DNA from 3 places in the Streptomyces sp. NPDC002730 genome. Region 1 is predicted to be linked to each of the others. Evidence: riboswitches for the same ligand, from Rfam matches in the RefSeq annotation. Region 1 holds a riboswitch; each other region holds the start of a gene.
The links. A riboswitch is a leader RNA that binds a small molecule or an ion and turns the genes downstream of it on or off. The one in region 1 is predicted to bind cyclic di-AMP.
Positions count from the first base shown of each region.

Region 1 (4,168 bases):
ACGGCATCCACTACTGCCTCGGTGCGCCGCTCGCCCGGCTGGAGGGGCAGACGGCGCTGGCGACGCTGCTCCGCAGGATGCCCGACTTGCGGCTTGCGGGAGATCCGGCCGATTTGCGGTGGCGCGGGGGGCTCATTATGCGTGGATTGCGCACTCTGCCCGTTGAGTTCACACCTCGATAGATCTGACGGAGCGTCAAGACTGTGACTTTCACGTGATCTCCGCTGCATCGACTTGTGACCCGCGTTCGAATGCGGCTACCTTCACCGTCGTCCCACCAGTCACATCTGTGGTCAGGCCTGTGGTCAGGTCCGCAGCCATGGCTGTAGTCACGTCTGTAGTCACGCGAAAGGCAACCGCATGCGCTCCGGGAACGGACGACACCGCCGACCCCGCCAGGCTCCGGCCATCGTCGTCGCGGCAGGGGTGACTGGATCGGCCATCGCCATCCCGCTGCTCGGCGCCGGATCGGCCTCCGCCGCCGACGCCTCCACGTGGGACCGCGTCGCGGAGTGCGAGAGCGGCGGCATGTGGAGCGCCGACCTCGGCAACGGGTTCTACGGCGGTCTGCAGCTCTCGCAGGAGACCTGGCAGGACTTCGGCGGTACGGCGTACGCGCCCACCGCCGACCTCGCGAGCCGCTCCCAGCAGATCGCGGTCGCGGAGAAGGTCCTCGACGCGCAGGGTCCCCAGGCGTGGGCCACCTGTTCGCTGCTGTCGGGGCTGACGAACGACGGCGCCGCGACCGGCGTCGACCCGGGCGCCATGCCGTCGCCGGGGCAGAGCACCCCCGCACCGCCGGCCGCGTCCGCGGAGCCCTCCGCCGGGACCTCCGGGTCCGCCGAGCCGTCCGCCGAGCCGTCCGCGGACTCCTCCGCGCCGGCGAGCCCCAAGGCGTCGACCCAGCCGTCCGGGTCGGCGAACCCGGGTGCGGGGCAGGACGCCGACGCCGACAGCGGCACCGGCAAGCACCGTGGCGCCCCGGAGGAGACCGAGCCGGGCAATACGGACAATCCACGCGAAGATGCCCGCCATGCCTCGCGAGGTGACGGTGCGACACGTGACGAGGTCGACAAGACCGGCAACACCGACAAAGCGGACGCCCTGCCCGGCGAGTACACCGTCCGCCCCGGCGACAGCCTGTGGGCCATCGCCGACGAGCAGAAGCTGACCGGTGGCTGGTCCGCGATCTATGAGGCGAACCGCGAGACGGTCGGCGCCGATCCCGATCTCATCCTCCCTGGCCAGAGCCTCGATCTGGACGTGAAGTAGCGGCAGTTCGCCAACGTATGTCCGAGTTTGTACAACTGAGACATGGGTCTCTTTGTCCCAACTGGCATATCTCGCCCCTCGGGTCCGGTTGTTCCGCTTCTCACCTGCGGAAACGAGAGTTCCCTGAGCAGTGAAATGGGCGATTTCTCCCCGATGTTCATCTTTGGATATCGGGGAGAGCTGTGTCTACGGTCTGAACCGCTCGCCACCGCGGGCACCACTGACCGTCACGCCGAATCCTGCCGCCGGTCGGGGGGACTAGTCGTTCGCACAGAGCGCCGAAGGCAGGAGCGGGGGACCCAAGGTAAGCGCCGGGCCCGGCCGTTGAGAGCAGTTCGCAACGGCCGACGGACCGGCTTGGGGTGAAGCCGCGCGCAGGACGCGCGGCCGGGCAACTCACTTGGCCCGAACCCGACAGCTCACCTCGTAGGCGTCGGTGAGGAGACGTTCCATGCTGTTTTCCAGCAAGAACAAGCACCGCCGCCCGACTGTTCTTGATCGGACTGCCCGCATCGCCGCGCTCGCCGGTGTCACCGGTGCCGTCGTCGCCGCCCCGCTGATGGGCGCCACCTCGGCCTCCGCCGCGACCGCCTCCGAATGGGACAAGGTCGCCCAGTGCGAGGCCGGTGGCAACTGGTCCATCAACACCGGCAACGGCTTCTACGGCGGCCTGCAGTTCTCGGCCTCCACCTGGGCCGCGTACGGCGGCACGGCGTACGCCTCCTCCGCCGACCAGGCCTCCAAGTCCCAGCAGATAGCGGTCGCCGAGAAGGTCCTGGCCGGCCAGGGCAAGGGTGCCTGGCCGAACTGCGGCGTCGGCCTGTCCAACGCCGCCTACAACGGTGGCTCCGGCACCACGCAGCAGGCGCAGCCTGCCCCGAAGCCCGCCCCGAAGCGCGCCGAGGCTCCCACCACGCGCTCCGAGCGCCCCGCCGCCCCGGCGAAGTCCGCGCCCGCCGCCAAGGGCTTCAAGAAGGGCGACGGCGAGTACAAGGTCAAGGCCGGCGACACCCTCGGCACGATCGCCGAGGCCAAGAAGGTCAAGGGCGGCTGGCAGAAGCTGTTCGACCTCAACAAGGACATCGTCAAGGACTCCGATGTGATCTTCCCGGGCCAGCAGCTCCACCTGAGCTGACCCCCCGGGTCCCAGACCCCCGGTGCAGCTCCACCTGAGCTGACCCCGGGTCCCAGACCCCCCGGTCCGGCGCGTCTCCCCCCCCCGTACGCGCTGGGCCGGGGCTCTGTCTGTCCCGGTCGCTACCCGTCGTTACCGGTCCCTGTCGGGCCCTCGTGGCGTTACCCGCAGGTAGTTCACGTGCTGTTTGTCCTGGGCCGCGAGTCTTCGGGGCGTTTTTCGTCCCAGCGGGCGGGCAACGGCTGGCCGATGCCGTGGAGCCGGTTAGGCTCATGTCGCAAGGCCAAGAGACCCTGCACTTCTCGCGTCACATCCCAGAAGGAGATGCTCGTGCCGTCCATCGACGTCGTCGTAGCCCGGGAAATCCTGGACTCCCGAGGCAACCCCACGGTCGAGGTCGAGGTTGGCCTCGACGACGGCAGCACGGGCCGTGCTGCTGTTCCGTCCGGCGCCTCCACCGGTGCGTTCGAGGCTCTTGAGCTCCGCGACGGTGACCAGAACCGCTACCAGGGCAAGGGCGTCGAGAAGGCCGTCCTCGCCGTCATCGAGCAGATCGGCCCGGAGCTCGTCGGCTACGACGCCACCGAGCAGCGCCTGATCGACCAGGCGATGTTCGACCTGGACGCCACTCCGGACAAGTCCTCCCTCGGCGCCAACGCCATCCTCGGCGTCTCCCTCGCCGTCGCGCACGCCGCCTCCGAGGCCTCCGACCTGCCGCTCTTCCGCTACCTCGGTGGCCCGAACGCGCACCTGCTGCCCGTTCCGATGATGAACATCCTGAACGGCGGCTCGCACGCCGACTCCAACGTGGACATCCAGGAGTTCATGATCGCGCCGATCGGCGCCGAGTCCTTCTCCGAGGCCCTGCGCTGGGGCGCCGAGGTCTACCACACCCTCAAGTCCGTCCTGAAGACCAAGGGCCTCTCCACCGGCCTCGGCGACGAGGGCGGCTTCGCGCCGAACCTGGATTCCAACCGCGCCGCCCTGGACCTCATCCTCGAGGCCATCAAGCAGGCCGGTTACGCCCCGGGCAAGGACATCGCGCTGGCGCTCGACGTCGCCGCGTCCGAGTTCTACAAGGACGGCCTGTACGAGTTCGAGGGCAAGTCCCGCTCGGCCGCCGAGATGACCGAGTACTACGAGGAGCTCGTGGCGGCCTACCCGCTCGTCTCCATCGAGGACCCGCTCTTCGAGGACGACTGGGCCGGCTGGAAGGTCCTCACCGACAAGCTGGGCACCAAGGTCCAGATCGTCGGCGACGACCTGTTCGTCACGAACCCGGAGCGCCTGGCCCGCGGCATCGAGGACGGCGCCGCGAACGCCCTGCTCGTCAAGGTGAACCAGATCGGTTCGCTGACCGAGACCCTGGATGCCGTGGAGCTCGCCCAGCGCAGCGGCTTCAAGTGCATGATGTCCCACCGCTCCGGCGAGACCGAGGACGTCACGATCGCCGACCTGGCCGTCGCCACCAACTGCGGCCAGATCAAGACCGGCGCCCCGGCCCGCTCCGAGCGCGTCGCCAAGTACAACCAGCTGCTGCGTATCGAGGAGATCCTCGACGACGCCGCGGTGTACGCGGGCCGCTCCGCCTTCCCGCGCTTCAAGGGCTGATCACCGGCTGACGCCCTGTCATTCGCGCTGTGCATCCAGAGAAGTGAATGGGTGGCAAAGGCGTAGCGAAGCGAAGCGTCCCCGGTCACGGTCCCGTACCGTGTCCGGGGACGTACGCGCGTAATGGGGAGGCGAGACCATGGCACGCAA
Region 1 covers NZ_JBIAQG010000003.1:566,883-571,050, forward strand. The annotation lists gene ACFYXH_RS10835 (cytochrome P450) at 1-182, shown strand, start outside; gene ACFYXH_RS10840 (transglycosylase family protein) at 361-1,272, shown strand; cyclic di-AMP (ydaO/yuaA leader) riboswitch at 1,539-1,720, shown strand; gene ACFYXH_RS10845 (transglycosylase family protein) at 1,724-2,407, shown strand; gene eno (phosphopyruvate hydratase) at 2,732-4,018, shown strand; gene ACFYXH_RS10855 (septum formation initiator family protein) at 4,158-4,168, shown strand, end outside.

Region 2 (4,168 bases), on a different contig from region 1:
CGCGGTGCTCGGCCTGGGCGCGCAGGGCGGCGAGGAGATCGTGCTCGCTTCCGAGGCGGAGGACTCCGACGCCGCGCTGGACCGTCTCGCCCGGCTCGTCGCCGAGGGGCTCGAAGAGCTTCCCGAGACCGTCTGAGCCGATCAGGCCCATTACCCACGGCAAAGCCGCGGTGTCCCGAATTCTCGGACATCGCGGCTTCGTCTTTTCTGGACGCGGCTTTCCTGGACACAGCTTTCATGGACGCGGCTTTCGGCCCCGGCGCTTTGAATGCGGGCAGCAGAAAAGAGGCCCCGCGAATATCTACCCTTTGTATACGGTGCACCTGTTAATGGCGGGCGCTTGCGATGTTTACGGCATGTTGCGAAGTCCTCACCCGCTCGGGGCGGCGCAGCCGGTGCGCGGCGGCAGCCCGTTCGGTGTGCAAGGCCGTCAGCGCCCGCGCCCGTTCCGCGTCGCCTCGCGCCACCGCGTCCACGATCGCGCCGTGCTCGATCCAGGACTCGACGGGCTTGGCGGGCTGCTCGACGGCGTACATCCAGGCGATCTTGTGCCGCAGCTGGGTGAGCAGAGCGATCAACCCCGGACTGCCGGAGGCCTGGGCGAGCGTCTCGTGGAACCAACCACCCAGTGAACGCAGATCCTCACCCTGACCACGGCGGGCCCGCTCCTGCCCCAGTCTGACCAGGCCACGCAGCACCTTGAGATGTGCCTCGGTGCGGCGCTGGGCGGCGCGCGCCGCACTCATGGGCTCCAGCAGCATCCGGATCTCCAGAAGGTCGGCGGCCTCCTGCTCGGTGGGCTCGGCGACACAGGCGCCGGCGTGGCGGCGGGTGGTGACGAAGCCCTCGGACTCCAGCGTGCGCAGGGCCTCGCGCACCGGGACCCGGGAGACGCCGTAGCGGCGTGCCAGCTGCTCCTCGGTGAGCCGGCTGCCGCGCTCGAATACACCGGAGACGATGTCGTCGCGGATCGCCGTGCATACCGAGTGCGCGGGAATGCGCATGACCGAACCTCCGCTTTAATCCGCGCGAAACGCAGCCGATTGACGTCTGTTCGGTGACTCTATTGCAGTGGGCGGGATTTTCCGATGGGAGACCGGAATCCATGGATATCTTTTGGCCAGAACTCCGGCGGGGCGGCAAACACCGAAGGCCCCGGCGGTGAGCCGGGGCCGTCGGGAAGCACGCGGGACCGGGCATCGGCCCCGTCGTCGGATCAGACGTTGACGCCGTGCGCGCGCAGGTACGCGACCGGGTCCATGTCGGAGCCGTACTCGGGGCTGGTGCGAGCCTCGAAGTGGAGGTGCGGACCAGTGGTGTTGCCGGTCGAGCCGGAGTGGCCGATCTGCTGGCCCGGGGTCACCGACTGGCCTACCGAGACGCTGATGGACGAGAGGTGGCCGTACTGCGTGTACGAGCCGTCGTTCATCTTGATCACGATGTTGTTGCCGTATGCGCCGCCCCAGCCGGCCTCGACGACGGTGCCGGAGCCGACCGCGTGCACGGTGCTGCCGGACGCGGCGTGGAAGTCGATGCCGGTGTGGCTGCCGGAGGACCAGATGGAGCCTCCGGTCTTGTAGCCCGTGGACACGTACGAGTGGGATATCGGCGCCACGAAGGAGTTGAGGCGCTTGCGCTCGGCCTCCCGGGCGGCGCGCTCCTTGGCCTGGCGGGCCTCCTTGGCGCGGGCCTCGGCCTTGCGCTTCGCCTCGGCCTTCGCCTCGGCCTCGGCGGCCTCCTGCTTCTGCGCGGCGGCCTGGTCGGCGATCTGGTCGGCGAGGGAGTCGGCGGCCACGATCTGGGTCAGGCCGGTGTCCTCGACGGTGGTCGCGCCGGTCTCGGCGGCAAGTGCCGGGGAAGCGAGGGTTCCGATGACGCCGGTGGTGGCGAGAGCCGCGACGCCGGCGATGTTCGCCCTCTTGCGCGTCATGCGGCTCGGGGCACGGTGCTTCCCGGTGGCACGGGTGAACGCCATGAAGTGGCTGATCCTTTCCTTCCTTCTCGCCTACCGGGTTAGCTGACGGGTTCGGAGCAGGAAGGTCTCCTACGGGCCCCTCCGCAGGTGCGAAGGCGCCCGATTCACCCCAGGGACTGAGTGGGTCCCCGGCTCCCCAGGCTCGCGCCAGACGGGGACTCGGCGATGACTGTCCGATGCCGCGGATGCGGCGGGCTACTGGCGGACAGCCGGACCGACGCTAGGCGGGCCGTCTTTCAATCGCCAAACAGACAGGCCCTTTTGTAGCGCACGCCACAGGGCAGACAGGCAACCTCTCCAACAAAACGGGCATAAGGCGGAACCCCGGCATCACGAGGGACGCCGGGGTTCCGCTTGCCCGTTTTGAGCTGTCTGCCGGATATCCTCAATCAGCCTGTGACAACCGTCACTTCGCCGATGCCGAGCGCCTTGACCGGCTCCTCGATCTGCGAGGCGTCGCCGACGAGCACCGTGACAAGACGGTCCACCGGGAAGGCGCTGACGGCCGCGGCCGTCGCCTCGACGGTGCCGGTCTCGGCCAGGCGTACGTACAACTGCGCCTGGTAGTCGTCCGGGAGGAACTGCTCGACCTGGTCGGCGAGCGTGCCCGCGACGGAGGCGGCCGTCTCGAACTTCAGCGGGGCGACACCCACCAGGTTCTGCACGGCGACATCGCGCTCGGCGTCGGTCAGACCTTCGGCCGCGAGCGTACGCAGCACCTTCCAGAGGTCGTCCAGCGCGGGTCCGGTGTTCGGGGTGTCCACGGAGCCGCTGATGGCGAGCATCGCGGCGCCCGACCCGTCGGGAGCGGAGCGCAGCACCTGGCCGAAGGCCCGTACGCCGTAGGTGTAGCCCTTCTCCTCGCGCAGCACGCGGTCAAGGCGCGAGGTGAGAGTGCCACCCAGGCAGTACGCCCCGAGCACCTGGGCCGGCCAGACGCGGTCGTGGCGATCCGGGCCGATGCGGCCGATCAGCAGCTGCGTCTGGACGGCGCCGGGACGGTCCACGATGATCACACGGCCGGTTTCGTCGGCGGTGATCGGCGGTACGGGACGGGGCTCGGCGCTGTCGCCCTTCCAGGGGCCGAGTGAGTCGGCGAGCACGGCGTCCAGATCGACGTCCGTGAGGTCGCCGACGATCACCGCGGTGGCGGTGGCGGGCCGGACATGCGCCTCGTAGAAGGCCCGTACGGCCGCGGAGTCGATACGGGCGACCGTCTCCTCCGTGCCCTGGCGGGGGCGCGACATACGCAGGGAGGCCGGGAAGAGCTCCTTGGAGAGCTCCTTGGCCGCACGGCGGGCCGGGTTGGCCGTCTCGTGCGGGATCTCGTCCAGCCGGTTGCGTACCAGCCGCTCCACCTCGTTGTCGGCGAAGGCCGGCGCGCGCAGCGCCTCGGCGAGCAGGCCGAGCGCCTTCGGCAGCCGGGAGACCGGGACCTCCAGGGAGACGCGGACTCCCGGGTGGTCGGCGTGCGCGTCGAGGGTGGCGCCGCAGCGCTCCAGCTCGGCGGCGAACTCCTCGGCGGTGTGCTTGTCGGTGCCTTCCGACAAGGCGCGCGCCATGATCGTGGCAACGCCGTCGATGCCCTCCGGCTCGGCGTCCAGCGGGGCGTCGAGGCAGATCTCGACGGCCACCACCTGCTGGCCGGGGCGATGGCAGCGCAGCACGGTGAGGCCGTTGTCCAGCGTGCCGCGCTCGGGGGCCGGGAACGCCCAGGGGCGGGCGGCGCCGGCCTTCGGCTGCGGGTGGAACTCCATGGTCACGGCAGCGTCGCTCACTGGTCCGCCCCTTCGCGCTCGTCGTTCTCGTCGCTGTCGCTGTCGCCGTTGTCCGCGGAGAGGGGCTCGTAGACCAGCACCGCCCTGTTGTCCGGGCGCAGCCGGGCCTTGGCGACCGCCTGCACCTCTGCGGCGGTGACGTCCAGCACCCGCTGCACGGCGGTCAGCGCCAGCTGCGGGTCGCCGAACAGCACGGCGTACCGGCACAGTTCGTCGGCGCGGCCGGCGACCGTGCCGAGCCGGTCCAGCCACTCGCGCTCCAACTGGGCCTGCGCCCGCTCCATCTCCTCGGGCGTGGGACCCTCCGCGGCGAACCGCGCCAGCTCCTCGTCGACCGCGGCCTCGATCTGCGGCACCTCGACACCGCCGGAGGTCTTGACGTCCAGCCAGCCCAGCGAAGGGGCGCCGGCCAGCC
Region 2 covers NZ_JBIAQG010000020.1:76,806-80,973, reverse strand. The annotation lists gene ACFYXH_RS38080 (HPr family phosphocarrier protein) at 1-136, shown strand, start outside; gene ACFYXH_RS38075 (GntR family transcriptional regulator) at 327-1,004, opposite strand; gene ACFYXH_RS38070 (M23 family metallopeptidase) at 1,217-1,975, opposite strand; cyclic di-AMP (ydaO/yuaA leader) riboswitch at 1,988-2,150, opposite strand; gene ACFYXH_RS38065 (M16 family metallopeptidase) at 2,365-3,732, opposite strand; gene ACFYXH_RS38060 (M16 family metallopeptidase) at 3,750-4,168, opposite strand, start outside.
Region 2: another riboswitch for cyclic di-AMP. It lies ahead of ACFYXH_RS38070 (M23 family metallopeptidase); the one in region 1 lies ahead of ACFYXH_RS10845 (transglycosylase family protein).

Region 3 (4,168 bases), on a different contig from region 1:
GGCCCGGAGCGAGCCGCGCGGGACGGCGGAGCGGTCGGCGCGGGCATCCGTCGCTCCGCCCGTACCGCCGTAGGCGGAGTTGTACGCCGCGCGCTGCTCGGCGGTCATCCGGGTCAGCAGACGCTCGGCGGCGGCGAGCTTCTCCCGGACGGTGGACTTGTGCTTCGCCAACTCGGTCTGCCGGGCCTCGAGAGCTCTCATCCGCTCGTCGGCCCGCGCCTTCAACCGCGCGATCTCCACCAGCTGTTGGTGTACGCCGGTGATCGCGTCCGCGTGCCGCTCGCCGACCCGCTCGGCGAGCGCGGCGCGCTCCAGATACTGGTCGGGGTCGGAAGTGAGCGCGAGCTGCAGGCCGGGGTCGATACCGCCGGCGCGGTACTGGGCGGTGGCGATCGAACCGAGCGCGTTCCGTGAGGTGTTGAGCCGCTGGGTCCGGCGCCCGGCCTCGTCGCGCAGCGAGTCCAGTGACTCGCGCGCTCTGGCGGTCTGCTCCTTGGCCTCGTTGTACTTCTCGGTGGCGGCCTCCGCCTCCTGGTACAGCTTGTCGACCTTGGCCTTGATCTGTGCGGGGCTGAGGCGGGGCTCGGCGTGCCCGGCGCCTTCGAATGCGGTGGCGGTCGCTGCGCCGGCGAGCGCGAGAGTGGCGGCGGTACGGGCGGCGGGCCCGGTGAGCGGATGCTGCTTGGGTTTCCGGTGCGCTGCCACGAGGGCGTCCACGTCCTTCCGTTCCCTGCCGGTCCGAGTCGGAGTCCGACGGCGGACCGCACAGGGGGAGCGGCCCGCCGCCGGATCTCTCGGCGGTGGTGACTGACGGCCGCCCGGGAACTCGGCGGCGGTGGGGAGTCGGTCACCTGAGGGAGGACGCTAAACCTGGGGGTCACGGGAAAGAGGCGTAAGGACCGATGTTGGCCAAAGGTGGACATGAGGGTGCGCCTTGTGAGAGCCCTGCCCATGGTGCCGGACCGCAATTCCGTACCGGAGTGACCGATGAGGCGAACGAGGCCCACCTGCCCGGAGAGCGGTGGTATGGGGGCGGCTAGGCTCCGCCTCATGGACGTACTCATCAATGTCTTCGTCGCCCTGCACATCATCGGCATCGCGTCGCTGCTCGGCGGCTTCCTCACTCAGATGAAGGCGATGGGCGCGGGAGAGGCACGCTTCATTCCGGCGATGCTGCACGGCGCGCTGACGATGCTGGTCACGGGCGTGGCGCTGGTGGGCCTCAACCAGGCGGACGACCAGGCGGTGAACAACCTCAAGATCGGCATCAAGCTGGCGGTGCTGATCGTGATCCTGGGCCTGGTGTATGTGAAGCGGGACGAGGAGAAGGTGGAGAAGGCGCTGTTCGGGGCGGTGGGCGGACTGACGGTCGCGAACATCTTCATCGCCACGCTCTGGACGTGAGAACGCCGCTCCCGATGTGAGAGCGGCGTTCTCCGTACGTGGCACGTCTTCCGTACGTGGTCTTCCGTACGTGGCCTTCCGTGCTGGGAACGCCCGGGCGCGGTCGGGTCCGGGCGTTCCCCTTGTTCGCTGTGCCAGTTGTTCCGCTATGCCGGACGCACGCTGCCGTAGATCGGCATGTAGTAGATCGACTCCTCGCGGACGTTCGCGCCGGGCTTGGGCGCGTGGATCATCTTGCCGTCGCCGATGTAGATGCCGACGTGGCTGATGTCGTCGTAGAAGAAGACCAGGTCGCCCGGGAGCAGATCCTGTGTCGCGATCCGCTTGCCGACCTTCACCTGGTCCCAGGTGGTGCGCGGCAGATCCACGCCGGCCGCCTTCCAGGCGGCCTGGGTCAGTCCCGAGCAGTCGTACGAGCTCGGCCCCGTGGCGCCCCAGACGTACGGCTTGCCCATCTGCGAGCGGGCGAACGAGAGGACCTTGTCGGCCTTGGCCGCGTACGCACCACCGCTGGAGCCGGTGCCTGTACCCGTACCTGTGCTGGTGTCGCCGCCCGGCTGCTGCGCCTGCTCCCGGCGCTTGCGCTCCGCCTCCGCGTCGGCCCGGGCCTTCGCCTCCTCCTTGGCCTTGGCCTCGGCCTTGCGGCGCGCCACTTCCTCCTTCTCGCGCTCGATCGCCGCGAGCCGCGCCTTCTCCTCGGCGGTCAGCTTCGACAGCAGCGAACGCGCCTCGCTCAGCTTCGCCTGGACTTCCTGCTTGCTGGTGCGCAGCGCCTTCTGGGAGTCCGTGAGCGACTCGAGGCTCTTCGTCGCCTCCGCGCGTTGCTTGGCGGCTGCGGCCCGCTGGGTCTCGTAGTCGTCGATGACGGTGCGCTGACGGTCGGTCATCCGGTCCATCAGCTGTGTCTGGTCGAAGTACGCCTGCGGGCTGTCCGCGAGCAGCAGGGCGGCGGTCGGGGTGACCGCGCCCGTGCGGTACTGCGCGGCCGCGTAGTTGCCGAGCGTGCGCCGGGACTCGTTCAGCTTGTCCGTGCGCTTCGCGGCGTCGTCGAGCAGCTGGTCGACCTCGCGCCGCTTCTCGTCGGTGGATTCCTTGGCCTTGTTGTACTTCTCGGTCGCGGTGCCGGCCTGCCGGTACAGGTCGTCGACCTTCTTCTGCACCTCTTCGACGGAGGGCTTCGGCTCGGTGGGCGCGGCGTTGGCGCTCTGCGTGGACAGCAGGGTGACGGAGGCGAGGGCAGCCGTCGTGAACCCGACGGCGGGGGAGTTGGTGCGTAGTCCTGCCATTCCGGCAATTCCGGTACGGGTACGCGGTTTGCGATGCGACGCCAAGGCCGGCATCTCCTTCTTCCGTGGACCGCCTACCGGGTTAGCTGTCGGGTTCGGGCGGAACGGAAGGTCGCCCTACGGACCGAGGGGGGAACGGTCCGATTCACCCCAGGTTGTGCATGGTGGGTCCCCGGCTCCGAACTCCCGTGAAGAGAGCTCGAATTCGGCGCAGGCCGCCCGATTCGGCGCGAGTCGCCAGGGGGGTACGGGCCGCCTGATCGAGCACGCTAGCCAACTCGTGTGGTTGCTGTGAAGGTTGATGTTCGATATGTCCGATACATTTTCGTGACCTTCGCGGCTGAGTGAGGAGTCGCTCACGGGCCGGTGCCGCGTGACAGCGCAGCGGAGCGGCCTGATCGCGTAGCGTCGTCGGGCTCGTCGTCGGTCTCGTCACCCGAGTCGCTGCCCGAGTCGTGCCGGAGCCGCTCTCGGAGTCGTATCGCAATGCGGCCGCGGGCTGTCAGTGCGGCGGCCTAGACTCGTAGAGCGATGAGCAGCCTCTTTGACGACAGCTTCCTGGCGGACCTCCAGCCCAGCGCGGAGCAGCACCCGCCACCGCCCGAGGACTCGGCCCCGGAGGAGATCCCGGACGATCTCTTCCAGGGTGCATTTGACGTGCCTCCGGCCAGGGACCCGTACTACCGCGACGGCGCCCCGCGCACCGTCGTGGACCCCGCCGCCCTGCTCGAGGGGCTGAACGAGCAGCAGCGTGCCGCCGTTGTGCACACCGGGTCGCCGCTGCTCATCGTGGCCGGCGCCGGGTCCGGCAAGACCCGGGTGCTGACCCACCGGATCGCGCATCTGCTGGGGACCCGCAGCGTGCACCCCGGCCAGATACTGGCGATCACCTTCACCAACAAGGCCGCCGGCGAGATGAAGGACCGCGTCGAGCAGCTCGTCGGGCCGCGCGCAAACGCCATGTGGGTCATGACCTTCCACAGCGCGTGCGTCCGCATCCTGCGCCGGGAGTCCAAGAAGCTCGGCTTCACCTCGTCGTTCTCGATCTACGACGCCGCCGACTCCAAGCGACTGATGGCACTGGTCTGCCGCGATCTGGACCTCGACCCCAAGAAGTTCCCGCCGAAGTCCTTCAGCGCGAAGATCTCGAATCTGAAGAACGAGCTGATCGACGAGGAGACCTTCGCCGACCAGGCCGTCGACGGTTTCGAGAAGACGCTCGCCGAGGCCTACCGCATGTACCAGGCGAGGCTGCGCGAGGCCAATGCCCTGGACTTCGACGACATCATCATGACCACCGTCCACCTCCTCCAGGCCTTCCCGGACGTCGCCGAGCACTACCAGCGGCGCTTCCGGCACGTCCTGGTGGACGAGTACCAGGACACCAACCACGCTCAGTACACGCTCGTACGCGAGCTGGTGGGGACGGGCTACGAGGACCTGCCTCCGGCCGAGCTCTGCGTGGTCGGCGACGCCGA
Region 3 covers NZ_JBIAQG010000001.1:313,834-318,001, forward strand. The annotation lists gene ACFYXH_RS01610 (NlpC/P60 family protein) at 1-717, opposite strand, end outside; gene ACFYXH_RS01615 (hypothetical protein) at 1,051-1,404, shown strand; gene ACFYXH_RS01620 (NlpC/P60 family protein) at 1,551-2,744, opposite strand; cyclic di-AMP (ydaO/yuaA leader) riboswitch at 2,746-2,911, opposite strand; gene pcrA (DNA helicase PcrA) at 3,222-4,168, shown strand, end outside.
Region 3: another riboswitch for cyclic di-AMP. It lies ahead of ACFYXH_RS01620 (NlpC/P60 family protein); the one in region 1 lies ahead of ACFYXH_RS10845 (transglycosylase family protein).